2 regions of the Shewanella submarina genome follow, and region 1 is predicted to be linked to the other one. Evidence: predicted binding sites of a transcription regulator. Region 1 holds the regulator's gene; the other holds the start of a gene.

Evidence for each region. The regulator LexA, encoded in region 1, represses DNA repair genes until DNA is damaged. The targets are predictions, from matches to a motif close to TACTGTATNNNNATACAGTA.
Region 2: the regulator LexA is predicted to act here: its motif matches at 4,647-4,666, upstream of ACFOE0_RS09340 (YebG family protein).

What each region holds. Positions count from the first base shown of each region.
Region 1 covers NZ_JBHRTD010000015.1:146,461-156,083, reverse strand. Annotated here, with positions in the region: gene ACFOE0_RS12495 (hypothetical protein) at 1-439, opposite strand, end outside; gene ACFOE0_RS12490 (SURF1 family protein) at 477-1,190, opposite strand; gene ACFOE0_RS12485 (DUF2909 family protein) at 1,215-1,433, shown strand; gene ACFOE0_RS12480 (cytochrome c oxidase subunit 3) at 1,436-2,311, opposite strand; gene ACFOE0_RS12475 (cytochrome c oxidase assembly protein) at 2,308-2,955, opposite strand; gene ctaD (cytochrome c oxidase subunit I) at 2,958-4,568, opposite strand; partial or broken gene coxB (cytochrome c oxidase subunit II) at 4,596-5,702, opposite strand; gene ACFOE0_RS12460 (cell division inhibitor SulA) at 6,079-6,576, opposite strand; gene lexA (transcriptional repressor LexA) at 6,573-7,193, opposite strand; gene plsB (glycerol-3-phosphate 1-O-acyltransferase PlsB) at 7,351-9,623, shown strand, end outside.
Region 2 covers NZ_JBHRTD010000012.1:82,275-91,897, forward strand. Annotated here, with positions in the region: gene pepN (aminopeptidase N) at 1-783, opposite strand, end outside; gene prc (carboxy terminal-processing peptidase) at 857-2,908, opposite strand; gene proQ (RNA chaperone ProQ) at 2,936-3,583, opposite strand; gene ACFOE0_RS09335 (GAF domain-containing protein) at 3,850-4,308, opposite strand; gene ACFOE0_RS09340 (YebG family protein) at 4,323-4,625, opposite strand; gene ACFOE0_RS09345 (paraquat-inducible protein A) at 4,910-5,560, shown strand; gene ACFOE0_RS09350 (paraquat-inducible protein A) at 5,550-6,191, shown strand; gene ACFOE0_RS09355 (PqiB family protein) at 6,160-8,784, shown strand; gene ACFOE0_RS09360 (nucleoside recognition domain-containing protein) at 9,072-9,623, opposite strand, start outside.

The DNA of each region.
Region 1 (9,623 bases):
GCATCACCAGATTACCCATGGGGTCGACGATTACTATCTCGCCGCCTGCCAATTGGGACGCCATCGCTGAAGAGGGTGTCATGACCGGCATGTCTTGAGCTGTCTGTGGTATTGCAGCCTGAGGCTGCATGACAACAGGGGTGACTCTGTCCCTGTATTTGCCCAGTGCGGTATGGCTTTGTTTGATGACATAAAGGCGATCCTGACACTGGGTGTTGCAGTTTGCAGGAGGCATATAGATCACCTGCCACAGGCCTTTATGGGGATTTTCCATGCCCAGAGTGGAGTAGTTGACGGGCTCGTTGATTAACACGCCCTTATTGGTGACTCCACCCTGATACCAGTGATTATCCAGTACCAACTTGGCCAGTATCACCGGCAGAATAAAGGCGACGAGCACCAGTATCAGACTTAAGCGGCTTTTAAATAGGGAGTTCATCTTGGCTCCTCTGGTTATGATGCGAAATGACATCTTTTCAGTTCGCTTTTCTGTACCTCTGTCTCAGCACAAAAAAGACACTCAGTAAAAATAAAGCCGTGGCCATGGAGAACCACTGTACGGCATATCCCATATGCTTTTCTGGCGGCATCGGAATGGGATGCCAGGATCTGGGTAGCGATACTCCCGCCAAATTGTCCGGTTGCAATGCCAGCGCCATGACCGGAAAACCCAAATGCTCGTTCAACTCAACAAAGTTGAGGTTTTGTATTCTTAAAGGGGAGTGGGTGTCTGCCAGCAATTTGTGGCTTAACGGATTTGCCTCCTTGCGATACACCTTTCCCTGTAACAGGACTTCGCCCTGTACGCTTGGTACCTGCGGCAACTGAGATCTCTGTCGCGGCGCAGGTACAAAGCCAAGTTCAACCAAAATTCTGGGGCCGGATTGGGTGACCTCGAATAACTGATAAGCCAGATATCCAACCCTGCCATCAACCACCTGGTTATCGAGCAATATCAGAGGCCCGGCCAGAGCGGAGGCGCTGAGCTGAAAACGGTAACCACTGGGGTTGTCATCATTCTCAGCCAGTACCAACAGCTCACTGAAGCCCAGAGGTCGCTCCTTCATTCTGGACTCAAGCTGTGCCTGCCACTGGGTCTTCTCTTCTGCTCTGGACAATTGCCAGAAGCCGAGCTTGACCATCAGCACAAATATCCCCAAAGTGAGCAGTACAAAAATCGCTCTAATCATCTTACCTCGATGCAAGGACTGCCAATGAATCTCGTGTTGCTGTTTAAAATTCTGTTAGTGCTCTTATTACTCTTTGTCCTATTTAACCTGGGACGGGCACTTTTCATTATGCTCAGAGGTAACAGTCAGCAATCCATGAGTCAGTTTCTTGGTCGCCGGGTACTGTTTTCAGCTCTGATAATTATCCTGCTGTTGATCGCATTGGGCAGCGGATTGGTTACTCCAAATCCGCGCCCTTACTAGCGTTAAAGGATATAAACGAATACAAACAGGCACAGCCATACCACATCGACAAAGTGCCAGTACCAACTGCCTGCCTGGAATGCAAAATGGTGCTCAGGGGTAAAGTGTCCCTTGAGTACCCTCATCAGCAGCACAATCAGGAACACCGCTCCCAGTGTCACGTGCATGCCGTGGAAACCGGTAAGTAGAAAGAAGGTGTTGCCATAGATACCTGAATCCAAGCGCAGCCCCATATCCTGATAGGCGAACTTGTATTCGTAGACCTGACCGACCAGAAAGGCCAGACCCAAGGCTATGGTAATCGCCAGCCAGAACTTGAGCAGGCCACGCTTGCCCTTTTCCAGACTGGTGTGGGCGAAATGCAGTGTTACTGAAGAGATCACCAGAAGTATGGTGTTCATCAATGGTAATCCCTGCCAGCCCATCGCTTCAGTTTCTGTTCCATCCGGCGTCTTAATCAGTGGCCAGAATGCTTCAAAAGTCGGCCAGAGGATTTCATGGGTCATGGCGTTATTGGAGGCTCCGCCAAGCCAGGGCACTGAGAATTGTCTGGCATAGAACAGGGCTCCGAAAAAGGCCACAAAGAACATAATTTCAGAAACGATAAACCAGCTCATCCCCTGTCTGAAGGATCTGTCCATCTGTGCCGAGTAAAGGCCTCGCATCGACTCATCGATAACATTTCGGAACCAGCCAATCAGCATAAATAAGATTACACAGATGCCGGCCAGCAATACGTAACCGCCTACACCGCCACCCGTTTCCAGCTGAGATACAAAAGTGCCTGCACCCCAGGCAATTAAAAACAGACCTATCGCGCCGACAATGGGCCAGGCGCTTTGGGCCGGTACATAGTAGGCTTCATGTTTGGTTGTCATCTAGCGACTCCTTGCTCTGCATTCCCGCCGCCCAAGGTGTATCGGGCGGTGAAATCAGAATGCTTGGTTGTCTTTTGGTTATCTTGTTTCACCTGCTCACTCCCCCCTGTACTGTCCATCTGGGCAGTAATATCAAACAGGGTGTATGAGAGAGTCAGGGTGTTGATTTCTTCTGGCAGGTCGGGGTCAACATAAAAAATCAGAGGCAACTCCGCACTGGCATGGGCCATCAGGGTTTGCTGGTTAAAACAGAAGCACTCTGTTTTATTGAAATAAGCTGCCCCGGTTCCCGGAGAAACTGAGGGAATAGCCTGACCTACCATAGTGGCGCCGGTATTATTGGTTGCCAGAAACTTGGTTCTGATAAGCTCACCGGGATGAACCTGCATACGTTTGACCTCAGGCCCGAACTCCCAGGGCATTTTTCCCGGAACCATGGCCACAAACTCCACTGACACCAGACGACTGGTGTCTATCTCCATGGGCTTGTAGGTAACGGCAGTTTCATTGGTTTTGCCATTGATCCCCAGTACATCACACAGAACGTCATACAGGGGGACCAGCGCAAAACCAAAGCCGAACATGCCTACTGCACCCAGCAGCAACAAACCTATCAGCTTTCGATTTTGCGTTGACTGACTCATGATTACTTCACCTCGGGCGGCGTGCTGAAAGTATGGTAAGGAGCAGGACTTGGGACTTCCCATTCCAGACCTTCCGCGCCTTCCCAGGGCTTGGCTGCCGCTGCTTCACCGCCTCTGATGCACTTAATCACTACCGCCAGGAACAGGAGTTGCGACAGACCAAAGGCAAAGCCACCAATAGAAACAATCTGGTTGATATCGGCGAACTGCAGTGCGTAGTCAGGAATACGTCTTGGCATACCTGCCAAACCGACAAAGTGCATAGGGAAGAAGAGCACGTTCACCGAAATGAGCGAACACCAGAAGTGCCACTTGGACAGGGTGTCGTTATACATATGGCCGGTCCACTTTGGCAGCCAGTAGTAGGCGGCCGCCATAATGGAGAACACTGCACCTGATACCAGTACATAGTGGAAGTGAGCGACCACAAAGTAGGTGTCGTGATACTGGAAATCAGCAGGCGTGATAGCCAGCATCAGACCTGAGAATCCACCAATGGTGAACAGGATGATAAAGGCCAGCGAGAACAACATTGGGGTTTCGAAGGTCAAAGCACCCCGCCACATAGTGGCTACCCAGTTAAAGATTTTCACCCCTGTAGGCACTGCAATCAGCATGGTGCAGTACATAAAGAAGAGCTCTCCCGCCAGGGGCATACCTGTGGTGAACATATGGTGCGCCCAAACCAGGAAGGAGAGAATCGCAATACTGGCGGTGGCGTATACCATTGAGGAGTAGCCAAACAGCTTTTTACGACTGAATGCAGGCACAATGGAGGAGACGATCCCGAACGAAGGCAGGATCATGATGTATACCTCAGGGTGACCGAAGAACCAGAATATGTGCTGGAACATCACTGGGTCACCACCACCGGCAGCATCAAAGAAGCTGGTGGCAAAGTACTTGTCTGTCAACACCATAGTGACCACACCTGCCAGCACCGGCATCACCATAATCAACAGGAATGCGGTGATCAGCCAGGTCCATACGAACAGCGGCAGTTTCATCCAGGTCATACCCGGTGCGCGCATATTGACTATGGTAACGATGACGTTGATGGCACCCATGATGGAGCTGATACCCATGATGTGTACTGAGAACACAAACAGGGCGGTGGAGTCAGGGCCATAGGTGGTTGAAAGTGGAGCATAGAAAGTCCAACCGAAGTTAGGGCCGCCACCTTCCATAAACAGCGAACTGAGCAGGATAAAGAAGGCGAATGGCAGGATCCAGAAGCTCCAGTTATTCATCCTTGGCAGCGCCATATCGGGCGCACCAATCATCAAGGGGATCATCCAGTTGGCCAGACCGGTAAATGCCGGCATTACTGCGCCGAATACCATAATCAGGCCGTGCACTGTGGTCATCTGGTTAAAGAAGTTGGGGTCAACCAACTGCAAACCAGGCTGGAACAGCTCAGCCCTGATCACCAGTGCCATAGCACCGCCGACCAGGAACATAATGAAACTGAACCAGAGGTAAAGCGTACCGATATCTTTATGGTTGGTAGTGAGTATCCAACGCATTATGCCTTTTGGTGGCCCATCATGATGGTGATCGTCATGGGAGACCGGATCCAACGTGGCATCTGTGTCTTGTGTCGTGGTGTTCATCTATCTGTCTCCCCGTTATTTTTCAAAGTTGCTGACATCAGCAGCCTGAACTACATCGCCGGTGTCATTACCCCAGGCATTACGCTCATAGGTAACAACTGCGGCAATTTCCTGCGCTGTCAGCTGCTTGGCAAAGGCCTGCATGGCTGTGCCGGGTTTACCATTGATCACTATGTCAAGGTGGTCACCGACAGGGCCCTGAATAATCGGGCTCTTAAGCAGTCCGGGGAAGACACCGGGAAGACCGGCACCATTAGGTTGATGACAGGCGGCGCAACGAGCCATATAAACCTGTTCGCCCTGAGCCATGAGTTCATCCATGGTCAGAGTTTGTGACAGAGACGCTTCAGCCTGAGCTGCGGCTTCAGTAGCTGCCTGCTTCTGGCCTGCAATCCAGGCGTCAAATTCGGCTTCAGGCATAGCTTCTACCACAATTGGCATAAAGCCATGGTCTTTACCGCAAAGCTCGGCGCATTGACCCCGGTAGGTACCGGGCTTATCAATCTTGGTCCAGGCTTCGTTGATAAAGCCCGGGTTGGCGTCCTTTTTCACCGCAAAAGCAGGTACCCACCATGAGTGAATCACATCTTCAGAGGTCACAAGGAAGCGCACTTTCTTATTGATGGGCAACACCAGCGGCTTGTCGACTTCAAGCAGATAGTTGGCATCCTTGGGCGCCTTGTTGTCTATCTGGTCTCTGGGAGTCGACAAAATAGAGAAGAACTCAATCTCCTCGTTGAAGTATTTGTAGTGCCACTTCCATTGCGAGCCTGTCACCATCACAGTGATATCGGCATCGGAAGTGTCTTCCATGGCAATCAGGGTACTGGTGGCGGGAACCGCCATACCAACCAGGATAAGGAATGGGATCAGCGTCCAGATAATTTCAACTTTGGTGCTTTCGTGAAATTGCGCCGGAACAGCGCCTTTGGACTTACGGTGATTGAGCATGGAGTAAAACATTAATCCAAACACAATCAGACCGATGACACAGCAAATAAGTAAAATCGTCATATGCAGGTCATAGACCTGATTACTTATTTCTGTGACCCCCTGGGTCATGTTGAGCGGCAATTCCGATGCCGCCAAAGTGGGAGAAAAAATCCCCACTAATAAATACAGCCAATGCTTCAAAAGACATCTCCTCTGTATAATTGCAATCGCAACTACAAAGAAGAGTCACACAGTAAATCTCTGCTCTATGTTAACTCTTCGGTTCCCACAATAAGCAACGAGACTGCAAGTGTATTCGGTGCGGCTTTTTTGCCTTATATCACCGACTGCAAACAACACACTAATCGCTGTACGTCCGACTATTTATTCTGGCACCAACTTCTTCCGGTCAGTTTTTTTGAGGAGAGTAGTTGGGCAGAAAACTTTGCCCTTTAAATTTACATTACTTGCTGAGTAAATATTGATCAAGCTCAAGGCGCAAATGAAATTTCTTGGGTGAATATAAACAGTTAAGCCCCAGACTCGGGGCTTGGTAGGATAAGTTTGCTACTAAAGATCAGTGGAAGCTGTGCAGATTCAGGCTTGCCGGAGAGCAGTTTGTTATGCGTGGCTCATGGCTAGCATGTGAGTGAGTGTTTACATCCTCAATTAACCAACCCGTTGCACGGGCGCTTTTTGCGACCAACTGCAATCGTCTGTGATCCCTGGCATCCAGGGGTGCGGACCAGGTAATTACAGCACTGGACGTACCACTTGTCAGTGCTCTCTCCATCGCCCAAAGTGTCTCGACTTCATCGCGAGTGCGCACCAGAAGGATTCTATCCATCCGAACACCTGCCTGGGCCAGCAGACGCTTATATTCAAACTTAGGGGCGTTAATCAGAACCACCCAGCGACCCTGCTGACTCAGTTGAGCCAGTTGAGGAGCACAGGACTGCAATTCCTGCAGACCGGAATTATCACTCTGCAGAGTGTGTATTTGACCGGCCTGTGAGGCAGAGCTTGATTGCCACAATCCAGGGTGACGTGGTGCGATTCCCATTAACTTGTTCATAGCCAATCTCCGTTACGAATCACCCCAACTGCCAGGCCTTCAATTGTCAGCTGTTGGCAGGTTAAATCGACCTTGATGGGGTTGTATGCTTCATTTTCAGCGTGCAGATAAACCACATTGCCTTTTTTCTCGAAGCGTTTAACTGTGACGTCATCCTCTACACGGGCGACAACAACCTGTCCGTTACGGGCGTCCTGAACTTTATGTACTGCCAGCAGATCGCCTTCGAGAATCCCAATATCTTTCATACTGTCGCCGCGAACACGCAGTAGAAAGTCTGCTGCGGGGCGGAACATGGCTGGGTCAACCTGATAGTAGTTCTCGACATGTTGCTGGGCGAGGATAGGCTCACCTGCGGCAACCTGGCCGATTAGCGGCAGACCGGCATCATCATTTTGGGCTTCTTCATGGGGAAGGCGGATCCCCCGGGAGGTGCCTGGCATGATCTCGATATAGCCTTTCTTGGCCAGCGCCTTGAGATGTTCTTCTGCAGCATTGGCGCTGCGGAACCCCAGTGTTGAAGCAATTTCAGCACGGGTAGGTGGCATGCCGGTATCGGCAATGTTGCGTTTAATCAGCTCAAGGATTTCAGCTTGGCGCGGCGTCAGCGGTCTCATGTCAGTCCCTGTTTTTTCATACAGTACCTGTCAGTATATACAGTATTTTATACAGTGCAAGTATTGTTCAACTACTGTCTGATACTGTGCGTGGCACAACTCCTGTTATGTCTGATATTCTATGTGCAATTCAATGTGATGTAGATTGCAGCAAATAATGTCCAAACAAGACTCTTTTTGGTTGAAGTCCCTGAGATGGATTCAGGACAAACTTGTCCATACCATTACCGTGCCACAGCACCCTTTTGAGGATCTGAATCTGGATCCCGAGCGCCCTGTGGTTTATGTCCTTAAGACTGCTTCTTTCAGCGATATGAACGTGTTGCTGAATATCAGTCAGGAGTTGGGGTTACCAAATCCCAATGAACCTTTGCACCTGAAAGGTCGCACGATTCCCCGTGTGGTTTGCCTTGAAGGAGCCAAGCCCTTGTTTGGTCAAAGAGCCGGTAACGAGCCTTTCCTGGAGGCCTTTACTCAACTGCTTGAGCTGCACCGTCAGGACAGTGAGTTGGATGTTCAGCTGGTGCCTGTCAGTCTGTTTTGGGGACGGACACCGGGCAAAGATGACGACACTATGAAGGCCGCGGTGCTGGAGCGTGAAGATCCAAGCTGGCTTCGTAAGGCCCTGATGATTCTGTTCCTGGGACGACACAACTTTATTCAGTTTTCCAATGCTGTGTCTCTGCGCTATATGGCAGATGAGCATGGCACAGATCATTCCATCGCCCACAAACTGGCCCGTGTAGCCCGGGTTCACTTCCGTCGTCAGCGCAAAGTGATGACAGGACCGGCTTTGCCTAATCGCCAGAACCTATTCCATTCGCTGTTGAACTCAGAGAATGTGCAGCGCGCCATCGCAGAAGAAGCCAGTTCCAAGCAGATTTCAGAGTCTGAAGCCAAGGCCCGTGCCATTGAGTATATGGATGAGATTGCGGCTGACTACTCAGACTCTCTGGTTCGTATTGCAGAGCGCACCCTTACCTGGCTCTGGAACAAGCTGTATAAAGGGATTAACATCCGTGGCGCCGAGCAGATCCGCCAGTTACATCACGACGGTCATGAGATCGTGTATGTGCCCTGTCACCGCAGTCATATGGACTACCTGCTGCTCTCATATATCCTCTACTTCCAGGGCATGGTGCCGCCGCATATTGCTGCGGGTATCAACCTGAACTTCTGGCCTGCAGGCCCGATGTTCCGTCGTGGCGGCGCTTTCTTTATCCGTCGCAGCTTCAATGGCAACAAACTCTACACCGCTGTATTCCGCGAATACCTGGATCAGCTGTTCGCCAAAGGCTATTCAGTTGAGTATTTCACCGAAGGTGGACGTTCGCGTACCGGCCGTTTGCTTGTACCAAAAACAGGTATGTTGGCGATGACAGTCAACAGTGTGCTGCGAGGCATTGAGCGTCCGGTTACCCTGGTACCTGTCTATCTGGGCTATGACCATGTGATGGAAGTAGCGACTTACCACAAAGAGTTAAGCGGTAAGAAAAAGGAAAAAGAGTCTGTTTGGCAGGTGTTCGGAGCGATTCGTAAGCTGCGTAACTTTGGTCAGGGTTATGTCAACTTTGGCCAGCCCATTACGCTGCAGAGTTTCCTGACAGAAAATGTAGAAGATTGGCGTGAGCAGGTCAGCAAAGACCCGGAAAGCAAGCCAAGCTGGCTGACCCCAGTGGTGAATCAGTTGGCCAATCGTGTGATGACCAATATCAATGATGCTGCAGCGGCCAGTGCTGTGACTCTCAACAGTGCAGTGCTGCTGGCTGCCGAGCAGAACGCGCTGGAAAGAAGCCAGCTTGAGAAACAGTTGGATCTCTATCTGAAGCTGCTGAAAGAAGTTCCTTACACCAGCTATATGTCGGTGGTAGAGGGGGATGGCGCGTCTTTGGTTGACCAGGGACTTGAGTTGAACAAGCTGGTACAGGAAGCGGACGCGCTGGGCACTATTATCCGTCTTGATCCGGTACAGACCCTATCCATGACCTATTACCGCAACAACATTATTCACCTTTTGATTGTTCCGGCCCTGATAGCCAACTGCCTGACCCGCTATGAGCATTGCTCCCGTGAGCTGGTGCATCAGGTGGCCCGGGAGTTTTATCCTTTACTGGAAGCTGAACTCTTCATGGGCATCGAGGATCTGCCCGGCTATGTAGACCAGCTGTTGGCCCAGTTCCATGAAGAGCAACTGATCTCAGGCGAAGACACCTATACCGTCAATCAGGACAAGAGTCATATGCTGTTCCTGCTCAGCGGGCTGATCAGTGAGACCATGCAGCGTTATGCCATCATCTTTAACCTGCTGGCGGCGCGTCCGAACATAGAACGTTCCGAGCTGGAAGCTGACAGCCACCTGTTGGCGAAGCGCCTGGGTGCATTGCACGGTGTTACTGCGCCGGAGTTCTACGACAAGAAACTCTACGGCAC
Region 2 (9,623 bases), on a different contig from region 1:
TTCCATGGCCCCCATATTGAAGAAGTCGACCGCCACGATCATATAGATATCCAGGTCGTACTCGAGATCAAAACGTGATTCGTCCCAGGCCATGGCTTTCTTCAAGGATTCCATAGCGTGGCCAGCCTTACCCAGATTGCCCTTATCAACAAACACCTGAAGTTTGACATCGCGGCCACTGCGGGTCACAAACTTGTCTTCCAACAGATCAAAGTCACCAGCTACCAGTGCAAACAGATAGGAAGGTTTTGGGAAGGGATCTTCCCAGCAGGCAAAATGACGGCCATTGTCCAGCTCACCCTGTTCAATCAGATTGCCGTTGCTGAGCAGGAAGGGAAAAGATTTATCGGCTTCAATCCGTACCGTGTATTTAGCCAGTACGTCCGGACGATCGAGGAAGTATGTAATACGACGGAATCCTTCCGCTTCACACTGGGTGCAGTAAGCACCGTCTGACATATAAAGGCCTTCCAGGCTGGTGTTGGCCTCGGGGTCAAGCAGAGTCACTATCTCTAAATCAAATTCCAAAGGTGCCGGTGCCAGACGCAAACCACCCTCAAACAGCTCATACTCTACCACTGTGCCGTCGACCTTAACCGACTCCACCTGCATGCCATCGCCATCAAGCAGCAGTGGCGTCCCTTCATCGGCCAGTCGACGCACACGGCTTGTTGCCACCACTTTGGTCGCTTTACCCGCCAGATTAACATCCAGTGCAATAGACTCTATGGTGAAATCCGGGGCACGATAATCTTTTAAATGTTTCGCCTCAGTCTGGGACATAACAAATTCATCCTTCTTTCTATAGCTACAAAAAACGCGCCTGAGAGCGCGTTTTTTAAAATCGAATTACAACTTATTTGGCCTGAGTTTTGGCAGTCTTCTCAACGTCCACCATATCCAGGGTGATCATTGCAGTTTCGTCCAGGAATGGATCAGGTGCATCCAGTTCCTCTTCGTCAGGAATATCTTCCAGCGACTTAACAGGCTTGAATCCAGCTGCTACTCGGCGGTCATTAGTGCGTTCCAGCGCTTTCTGATCATCATCTTCACGGGACTTAACACGCTCTGACTCGACCAGTGAGATGGACTTCTCATCTTCCTGCGTCTTGTATTCAGCAATATCATCAAAGATGTAGGCAAACTCAGGGTCATGCTTGATACGTTGATCGTGCTTCTGAGCAAGTGCCGAGATAAGGCCGTTGGAAACATCACCCAATGAGGTGTACTGAGCCACAGCAACCTGATCCCACGGCAGCGCATTCTTCTCTTCAGATTCGCCATACTCGCCGGGCTTCAGCGCGCTCGGGAATGGAATATCCGGAGTAACACCTTTCAGTTGAGTACTGCCACCGTTAATGCGGTAGAACTTGGCTATGGTGTACTGCACATGGCCCAACGGCTTGTCATACATGTCATACATGCGACCCAGCCCTTTATGTTGCTGTACTGTACCCTTACCGAAAGTTGACTCACCCACAATCAGAGCTCTGTCATAATCCTGCAATGCAGCAGCAAAAATCTCAGAGGCTGAAGCGCTGTATCTGTCTACCATCACAGTCAGTGGACCATTGTAGGCAACCTTACCGTCATTATCACGGTTCTGGGTCACACGACCACTGGCATCGCGGATTTGTACAACTGGACCCATATCGATAAACAGGCCGGTCAGCAATGTTGCTTCAGTCAGAGCACCACCACCATTGCCACGCAAATCGATAATGACACCTTCAACATTGTCGGCTTTCAGTTTTTCCAGCTCTTTTTCCACATCGCGGGACAGGTTCATGTAGAAGCCGGGGATCTGAATCACACCCACTTTACGCTTGGCGTACTGCCCCTCTTCCATTTCAACAACTTTAGAAGTGGCTGCACGGTCTTCCAGGCGAACCCGGTCGCGCACTATGGTGATATCGACAGGCTCAGCGTTAGACCCACCCTTCTTGGGGAGAACCTGAAGTACCACTTTGCTGCCTTTGGGGCCCTTGATCAGTTCGACTACGTCATCAAGACGCCAGCCAATCACATCAACAACCTCTTCACCCTCCTGTCCGACACCGATAATTCTGTCTTCAGGGGATAGCTTTTCACTCTTGGCCGCCGGACCACCGGCAACCAGAGATTTGATCACAGTGTAATCTTCATCCATCTGCAGGACGGCACCAATACCCTCCAGGCTGAGATTCATCTCCATCTGGAAACGCTCGGCATTGCGGGGAGACAGATAACTGGTGTGCGGCTCAACAGTAAGGGCAAAAGCGTTCATTACGCCCTGGAACACATCTTCACTCTTGGTTTGACCAATACGCTTGATGGCATTGTTGTAGCGCTTTGACAGCACATCAACAATCTCTTCCCAGTTCTTACCTGTCATCTTCAGGTTAAGAGCGTCATATTTAACGCGCTGACGCCACAGCTCATTCAGCTCGGCTTCGTCTTTTGCCCATGGCGCATCTTCACGGTCATACACATAGGCATCACCGGCTTTATTGAAGTCCATTGGGGTGTCAAGCAAAGACAGGGCGTATACGAAACGCTCATAACGGCGCTTTTGGGCCAGGTCGTACATTTGATACGCCTTGTCCAGATTGCCGCTTTTCAGCATATCGTCAAATTGGTTTTGGAAGCTGTTGAAACCGTCTACGTCCGCTTGAGTGAACACATTCCGCCGGAAATCCAGCTGCTGCAGATAGCGATCGAAGATCTGCTCAGAGAATGCATCATTCAGATCGAATCTGTGATAATGGGAGCGGGTCAGCAAACCTGTTACCCGCTTGCTGGCCACTTTATGTTGTGGCTCCTGCGAGAGAGTGGGTAACTCGTTGATTTGAATTGCCGGGGAAATGGCCCACGCCGACATCCCGACAAACATGGTGGCAATCGACGCGGCAATAGTCAGTTTTCGCATCAACAAGTTACTCCTTTACAATATTGATTACACCAAGATGTGCTCAACTCGTACCTTGACCGTCAAACCGGTATCCAACTGTACGTGAACATCCTCTTTGTTAATGTCTACGACCTGACCTTTTACAGGGGTCATACCTAGTTTGACATTAACACGCTGGTTTTGTTTCAACTCACTCAACTGAGCCGGTACCAAGTTTTCAGCAACTGCAGGGGCTTTCTTGGCCGCTGGCTTGTCCTGACGCTTGGCTTTGGCTGGGCGCTGTTTGTTGAACTCTTTGCGTGGCTTTTGGCCCTGCTTCTTATTGGCGTTGTCTTTTTTCGCCTGCTCTGCACGTTTGGCGCGAGCACGCTCCTGACTTTCTTTCAAAGTAGCCTGAGCGTGTTCGATATGTTCGGCTTCCAGTTCACCACATGGGTTGCCATCCAGATCAACGCGCTGAGCGCCTTCTTTGATGCACTTCAGATAACGCCAGCTACTAGTATAGCGTCTCAGTGCAACTCGCAACTGGGTCTTACTGACTTTGGAATCATCAGCCAACCTTTCAGCCAAATCCTGAAACAATCCAATTTTTAGCGGCTTAGTTTCACCTTCGGCGATAAAGCACAAAGGAAATGTTTCATACAAATACGCCAGAATAGCGTTGGTGTCGGTCAACTTTTCTGTTGATTCCATCATTACTTCCACAGTTATATTGCAAGCCGGTACGCGTCAGCACTGAGGCTATCGACATTACTGCTTGTTAAGTCAAGTTTGCCAAGTGCTGTCACTTAGCGTCAAAAATCATTCTGTTACGGACTGTTTCCGAAACTCCAAGATACCTGATGCAATGGCGCAAGCCAACTCGACACACGGGGCGTCGGAATTATTCAGGCACGGCCGCATATTATAAGCCGCGCACAGGTGATTGCGACCATGAATTACATTAAAGCGGTCAATGTTTAAGCAAACAACGCAGATTCAAGGGTTTTGACCAAAGCTTCAAGCCCCTGGCGATCAATGTCATCGAATCTGTTGAACTCGGGACTATCGATATCCAAAACGGCAACCACTTCACCTTTATGACGAACCGGCACCACGATTTCCGCATTGCTGGCACTGTCACAGGCAATATGGCCTTCAAAACTGTGCACGTCGTCAATCAGTTGAGTGGTATTGGTCGCGGCGGCTGTTCCACATACCCCTCTGCCCCAGGGAATACGTGCACAGGCAACCTTTCCCTGAAAAGGCCCAAGAACCAACTGCTCTCCTTCACGGATATAAAAGCCGACCCAGTTCAGTTCCGGCAGAGCCTCATTAACCAATGCAGAAAAGTTAGCCATGGCGGCAATCATGTTGGTCTCACCCGTCAGCAGTGCTTCAGCCTGACGATTGAGAGTTTGATAGCAAACCTGTGTCATCCCTGGTGTTACCTCTATGCTTTATCTTCCGCAGCAGCCGCTTTCCTGGCTGACTTTTTCGGTGCCGCAGCAGCCGGTTTCGTGGCTACTGAGCCACCTTTGAGCAAAGATAGTAACTCATCTTTATGATTTGCCATATAAAAAGCCAATTTTTCAGATTCGCTCTCGGCAATCTCTATTTCAGCCTGCTGCAGAAAAGGGATAAGGTTATCGGCGATATCCAGCATCTTGTCATATGCATCCGCCTCCTTTTTTGAAGTAAACGTCATCTTCTCAACCCCTTCTCTGACCACGACATACTGGACCACAACAGCCATGATTCACCCCACATTAGTAAGCACTGTTTTTATATACAGTGTATAGTTGCATACTATTGGTATACCTTTCAACCCAGACTGGCAAAATGTGAATTAAATACTGATATTTAAATAAGATATTCATAGAATACCCCTACCCTGTATATTCACGGATACTCACTGATGGCCAGCAAGATTTTGTAACACTCTTGTCATCAGTACAGGTGATGCGTTCGAAATGCTGATAACTTATAATCTCGCCTTCAAAAAGACAGGAAGCTCAGGTCTGTAGATCTCACTCTCTCATGGATTCTCACAACACCACAGCCAAAGACACTCAGGTGCCGGAAGACATAGTGTTATGCCGGGCCTGCGATTTGGTCGTCAGCAAACAGCAACTCCCCCAAGAAGTCAGAGCCCTGTGTCCAAGGTGCCACACAGCTTTGTATGACACCCCCTACTGTTCAATTAACGGTATGTTGGCAATTTGTCTGGCGGCGCTCTTCCTGTATTTCCCAGCCAACCTGCTGCCGGTAATGGAGTTGCATTTCTTCGGCTCTGTGCGCACCACGACAGTAATGGGCGGAGCAACTGCGGTACTCGAGCAAGGCTACCCAGTGGTGGCCATCGCCGTGATGGTCGCCGCCGTCATTGCCCCCGGATTATTGATCCTGTCTATCCTCAGTCAAATTCTGCTAATCAAATACGCTATTGATGGCAAATGGGGGCGCAGGTTGCTAAAACTGCTGTTGACCCAGCAATCTTTACTGACTCAACTGAGCATGCTCGAGATCTACCTGATTAGTTTTCTGGTGTCCGCTTTCCAGTTGTCTGATCACGCCGACATCTATTTCAGTATTGGTACCTTCTGTTTCACTATGTTGTTCCTCTCTGTATTGTTCCTGCTGAGAGAGTACGACCTGCAGCATATGTGGAGTTTCCTGGATGAAAAATAGCCTGCAGGGCCGGGATATAGGCATATGCCAGTGCCCGGTTTGCCAAATGACCAATGATGTCAGCCTGGGGGCCTGCCCCAGATGTGGGACCCAATTGAAGTGTCGCAACTATGCCAGCCTGCAACAAAGCTGGGCACTGCTTATCACAGCCGCCGTGCTGCTGATCCCTGCAAATGTTTTCCCCATTACCATAGTGACCAGCCAGGGGAAGATAGCTTATGACACGATTTTCACCGGGATCGCACACCTGATACATCTGGATATGTTACCTATTGCCATCATCGTATTTACTGCCAGTATTGCGGTGCCCTGGGCCAAGATTATCGGACTGGCAATATACCTGACCGCCATCAGTTTCCGTATCCCCATTCCAAAGCGGGTACTGATGACCGGATACCATATTATTGAGTGGATAGGTCGATGGTCCATGCTCGACCTTTTTGTTATTTCCATTACCGTTGCTCTGGTCAATATGGGGCAATTGATGGATGCCAAGCCTGGGCCGGCAGCCACAGCGTTTGCCCTGGTTATTCTCTTCACTCAACTGGCTGCCAAAGTGTTGGATACACGTTTACTCTGGGATCGACTGGAAGCTCAAGATGACGCAAGCAGAACCGCCGAAAATCGTTAAAAAGAAACTCTTCTCCCCTATCTGGCTGTTACCAATCGTAGCACTGATCCTCGGCGGCTGGCTGGGGGTTAAAAGCCTGCGGGAACAGGGTATTGAAATTGAAATCCACTTCCCCAGTGCCACCGGGATTGATGTGGGGAAAACTCTGGTTCGTTACCAGGGCCTCAATGTGGGCAAGGTGGTCGATATCGGTCTCGACAGCTCTCTGACCGGCGTGGATGTCAAAGTGCTGATGGATTATCGTGCTGAGCCATTCCTGAAGAAGAACACCAAGTTCTGGTTGGTTACCCCTAAAGCATCTATTACCGGGGTTGAAGGTCTGGATGCGCTGTTCTCCGGAAACTATATCGCGGTTCAACCCGGTGACGGCGACTCCCAGAGCAGCTTTGTCGCCTTGCAGGAAGCGCCAGCCATACAGCCAGGAGAAACCGGTGTTGTGGTTGAACTCAAGGCGATGCAGCTCGGCTCTGTTGATGTCGGCTCCAAAGTCTTTTTCAGTCAGATCCCAGTCGGTGATGTTGTCAGCTACAAGTTGGAAGCCGATCAAAGTATTACCATTTCAGCCTTTATTAAAGAGCAGTATGCCTATCTGGTAAAAACCAATTCCCGCTTCTGGAATGTCTCCGGGATCAGCGTGGATGCATCCCTTTCCGGAGTGAAATTCCACAGCGAAAGCTTGAGCGCCATTCTGGCAGGTGGTATCGCCTTCTCATCAGATCCTGCAGCGCCACAGGCTCAGCACAACACAGCCTTCAACCTGTATGACAATAAACAGCAGGCTCTGGGTGGCCGTGACTTCCTGCTCAGTGCACAGAATGCCGATGGCATAGGTAAAGGCACTAAAATCCAGCTTCGCGGCGTGCAGATAGGTGAGATCCTCGGCACCAGCCTGTCTAACACAGGTGTAGGGTTTAACGCCCGACTGTTTAATGATTACGAGGACCTGCTCGCGGGCAGCAGCCAATTTTACCTTCAGGGAGCCGACATCTCACTGGATGGCGTCAAGCATGCCTCCAGACTGGTTACCGGTGCAGTGATTGAATTTATACCAGGCTCAGGCCCGGCGTCCGGAACATACCAGTTGCTGGAGAGTCAGCCGGAGGATAAAGGTGAACACCTGACGCTCAGAGCCTTCAGTGAAAGTAACCCCGGGGTCAGCGTTGGCGCAGCAATAAAATACAAGGCCTTTGATATCGGCACTGTCACTTCGGTATCTCTGGCCAAAGATTTCTCCGGTGTCGAATACCAGCTGGAAATCCCCGCTCAATTCAGCGCACTGCTCTCCCATGGCAGCTATTTGTATGGTCAGTCAGCGCTGGAAGTTAACGCCTCTCTTGAGGGAGTTGCAGTAAAAACCTCGGATGCCGGCACACTGCTCAAGGGCAGTTTTAATCTGGTCAGAGGCAAAGGTCGAAACCTGATGACCAACAATGACCTGCTTAAGGTCTTTCCCTCCCGGGAAGCCGCAGAGCAGGAGTTCACCGCAGCCAGCCAGCAAAAAATTACGCTGACCAGTTTGGATGGCGCTGGAGTGTCGCGCGGCTCTCCTGTCTATTACAAGAAAATGCAGGTAGGTGAAGTTGCAGATGTTAGTTGGTCTGCCTCAGAAGGGAACTTTGCGGTCAGCCTGAATATCGACGCCACCTTTAAATCTTTGCTGAATGACAGTAGCGTATTCTGGCAAAACAGTGCTGTTGAGGTGAATGCAGGGCTATCGGGAGTTGATGTCAAAGTTGCCCCACTTGCAGGAGCACTGAAAGGCAGTATTAGCCTTGGACAACTCGAAGACACGCCTGTTGCCGGAACCAAAGGAATACTCTACGCCAGTGAGCAATTGGCTATGGCCCTGGCCAAAGTGATTGAACTGACCTTCCCTGCCGATGCCGACCTAACTGCTGGCGCAGCTATCCGCTACAAAGGCTTCCAGATAGGTGAAGTTGACCATGTTTCTTTGTCTGATGATCTTGGCAGCATCAAAGCAATAGCCTGGCTTTATGGGCAATATGCAGCTGAGTTCCAGCGGGCTGACACCCAGTACCATCTGGTTAATGCTCAGGTATCTTTAGCTGGTATCAAAGCCCCTGAGACTCTGTTGACCGGTCCCTATATTTCGGCATTGCCAGGTAACTCAGTCTCTAAGTCAGATCATTTCAATGGCAAACTCCAGGCCGGACTGTACGCTGATACACCAGCTAATGCACTGAAAGTCACCTTGGTTCGCCCTGTTCTTGGATCAATTAAAGCGGGTACGCCTGTGCTTTACCGGGGGATTCACATTGGTGAAGTCAAAGGCTATGACCTGAACGCCAGCGGCCAGCAGGTACAAATCTACCTGGCGATCGAGACCAGCTTCAGCCACCTGATAAACCGCACCAGTAAATTCTGGGATTATTCAGGCATCAAAGTGGACTTTGGTTTGTTCTCCGGCGCGCAGGTTGAAACCGGCAGCGTTGAGAATATTCTGGCCGGAGGCATTGCTGTCGCGACAGAAACAGCCAATAGCCCCGACAACCGCCTGATGGACTCCCCAGTCTTCACGCTTCATAACAAAGCTGATGAGGAGTGGCAGAACTGGTCTCCGGCGCTGAAGTGAGCCTGATAAAAGGTCAACAAGTTAAACTCAGAAAGGGATGCCATTGCGCATCCCTTTTCACGTTCGGTTAATACCAATCAATATCTGAGTTGATGCGAACCTAAAGGTGTGAAGACAATCAGTGCAGTTGAAAGTCTATCGAGATAAATTTTGAGGGTTCAGGCTGGTATGCCGCCCAAATTATCAAGCTCAAAATATTGAACAGGCATTCCAAGATAGCAGCCGCTCGGTTTGAATCATTCTGTTCTCCCTTAAGATGGGCACGATTTAAATTGAGATTGCCTGGGCTATCCATAAAACCAGTAACAAACACCTATGGCGGCAACAATACCGGCAAGATCTGCAGTTAACCCGCACGCCAAAGCATGGCGGCCATTACGTATTCCCACAGCGCCAAAATAGACCGCCAGTACATAAAAAGTGGTTTCAGTACTGCCCTGAAAGATGGCCGCCAAACGTCCCGCAAAAGAGTCGACACCGTGATGATTCATGGTTTCCAGCATCATGGCACGAGCACCGGACCCACTGAAGGGTTTCATCAAAGCGGTAGGCAAGGCATCCACAAAGCGGGTATCACCGCCGAGCCACTGCACAAAATGAGCGATAACCGACAACAGCAAGTCCAGCGCACCCGATGCTCTGAGCAAAGCAATAGCCAGCAACATCGCCAGCAAATAAGGGATCAGTTGAATTGCCTGAGAAAATCCATCTTTAGCGCCCTCAATGAACTCATCGTAAATGGCGACCTTTCTGAGCCCTGCAACCAATACAAAAGCAAATACCAAAGCGATGAGTACGCCGTTGCCCAACACGGTGGAGACTTCGCCAATCATCTGAGC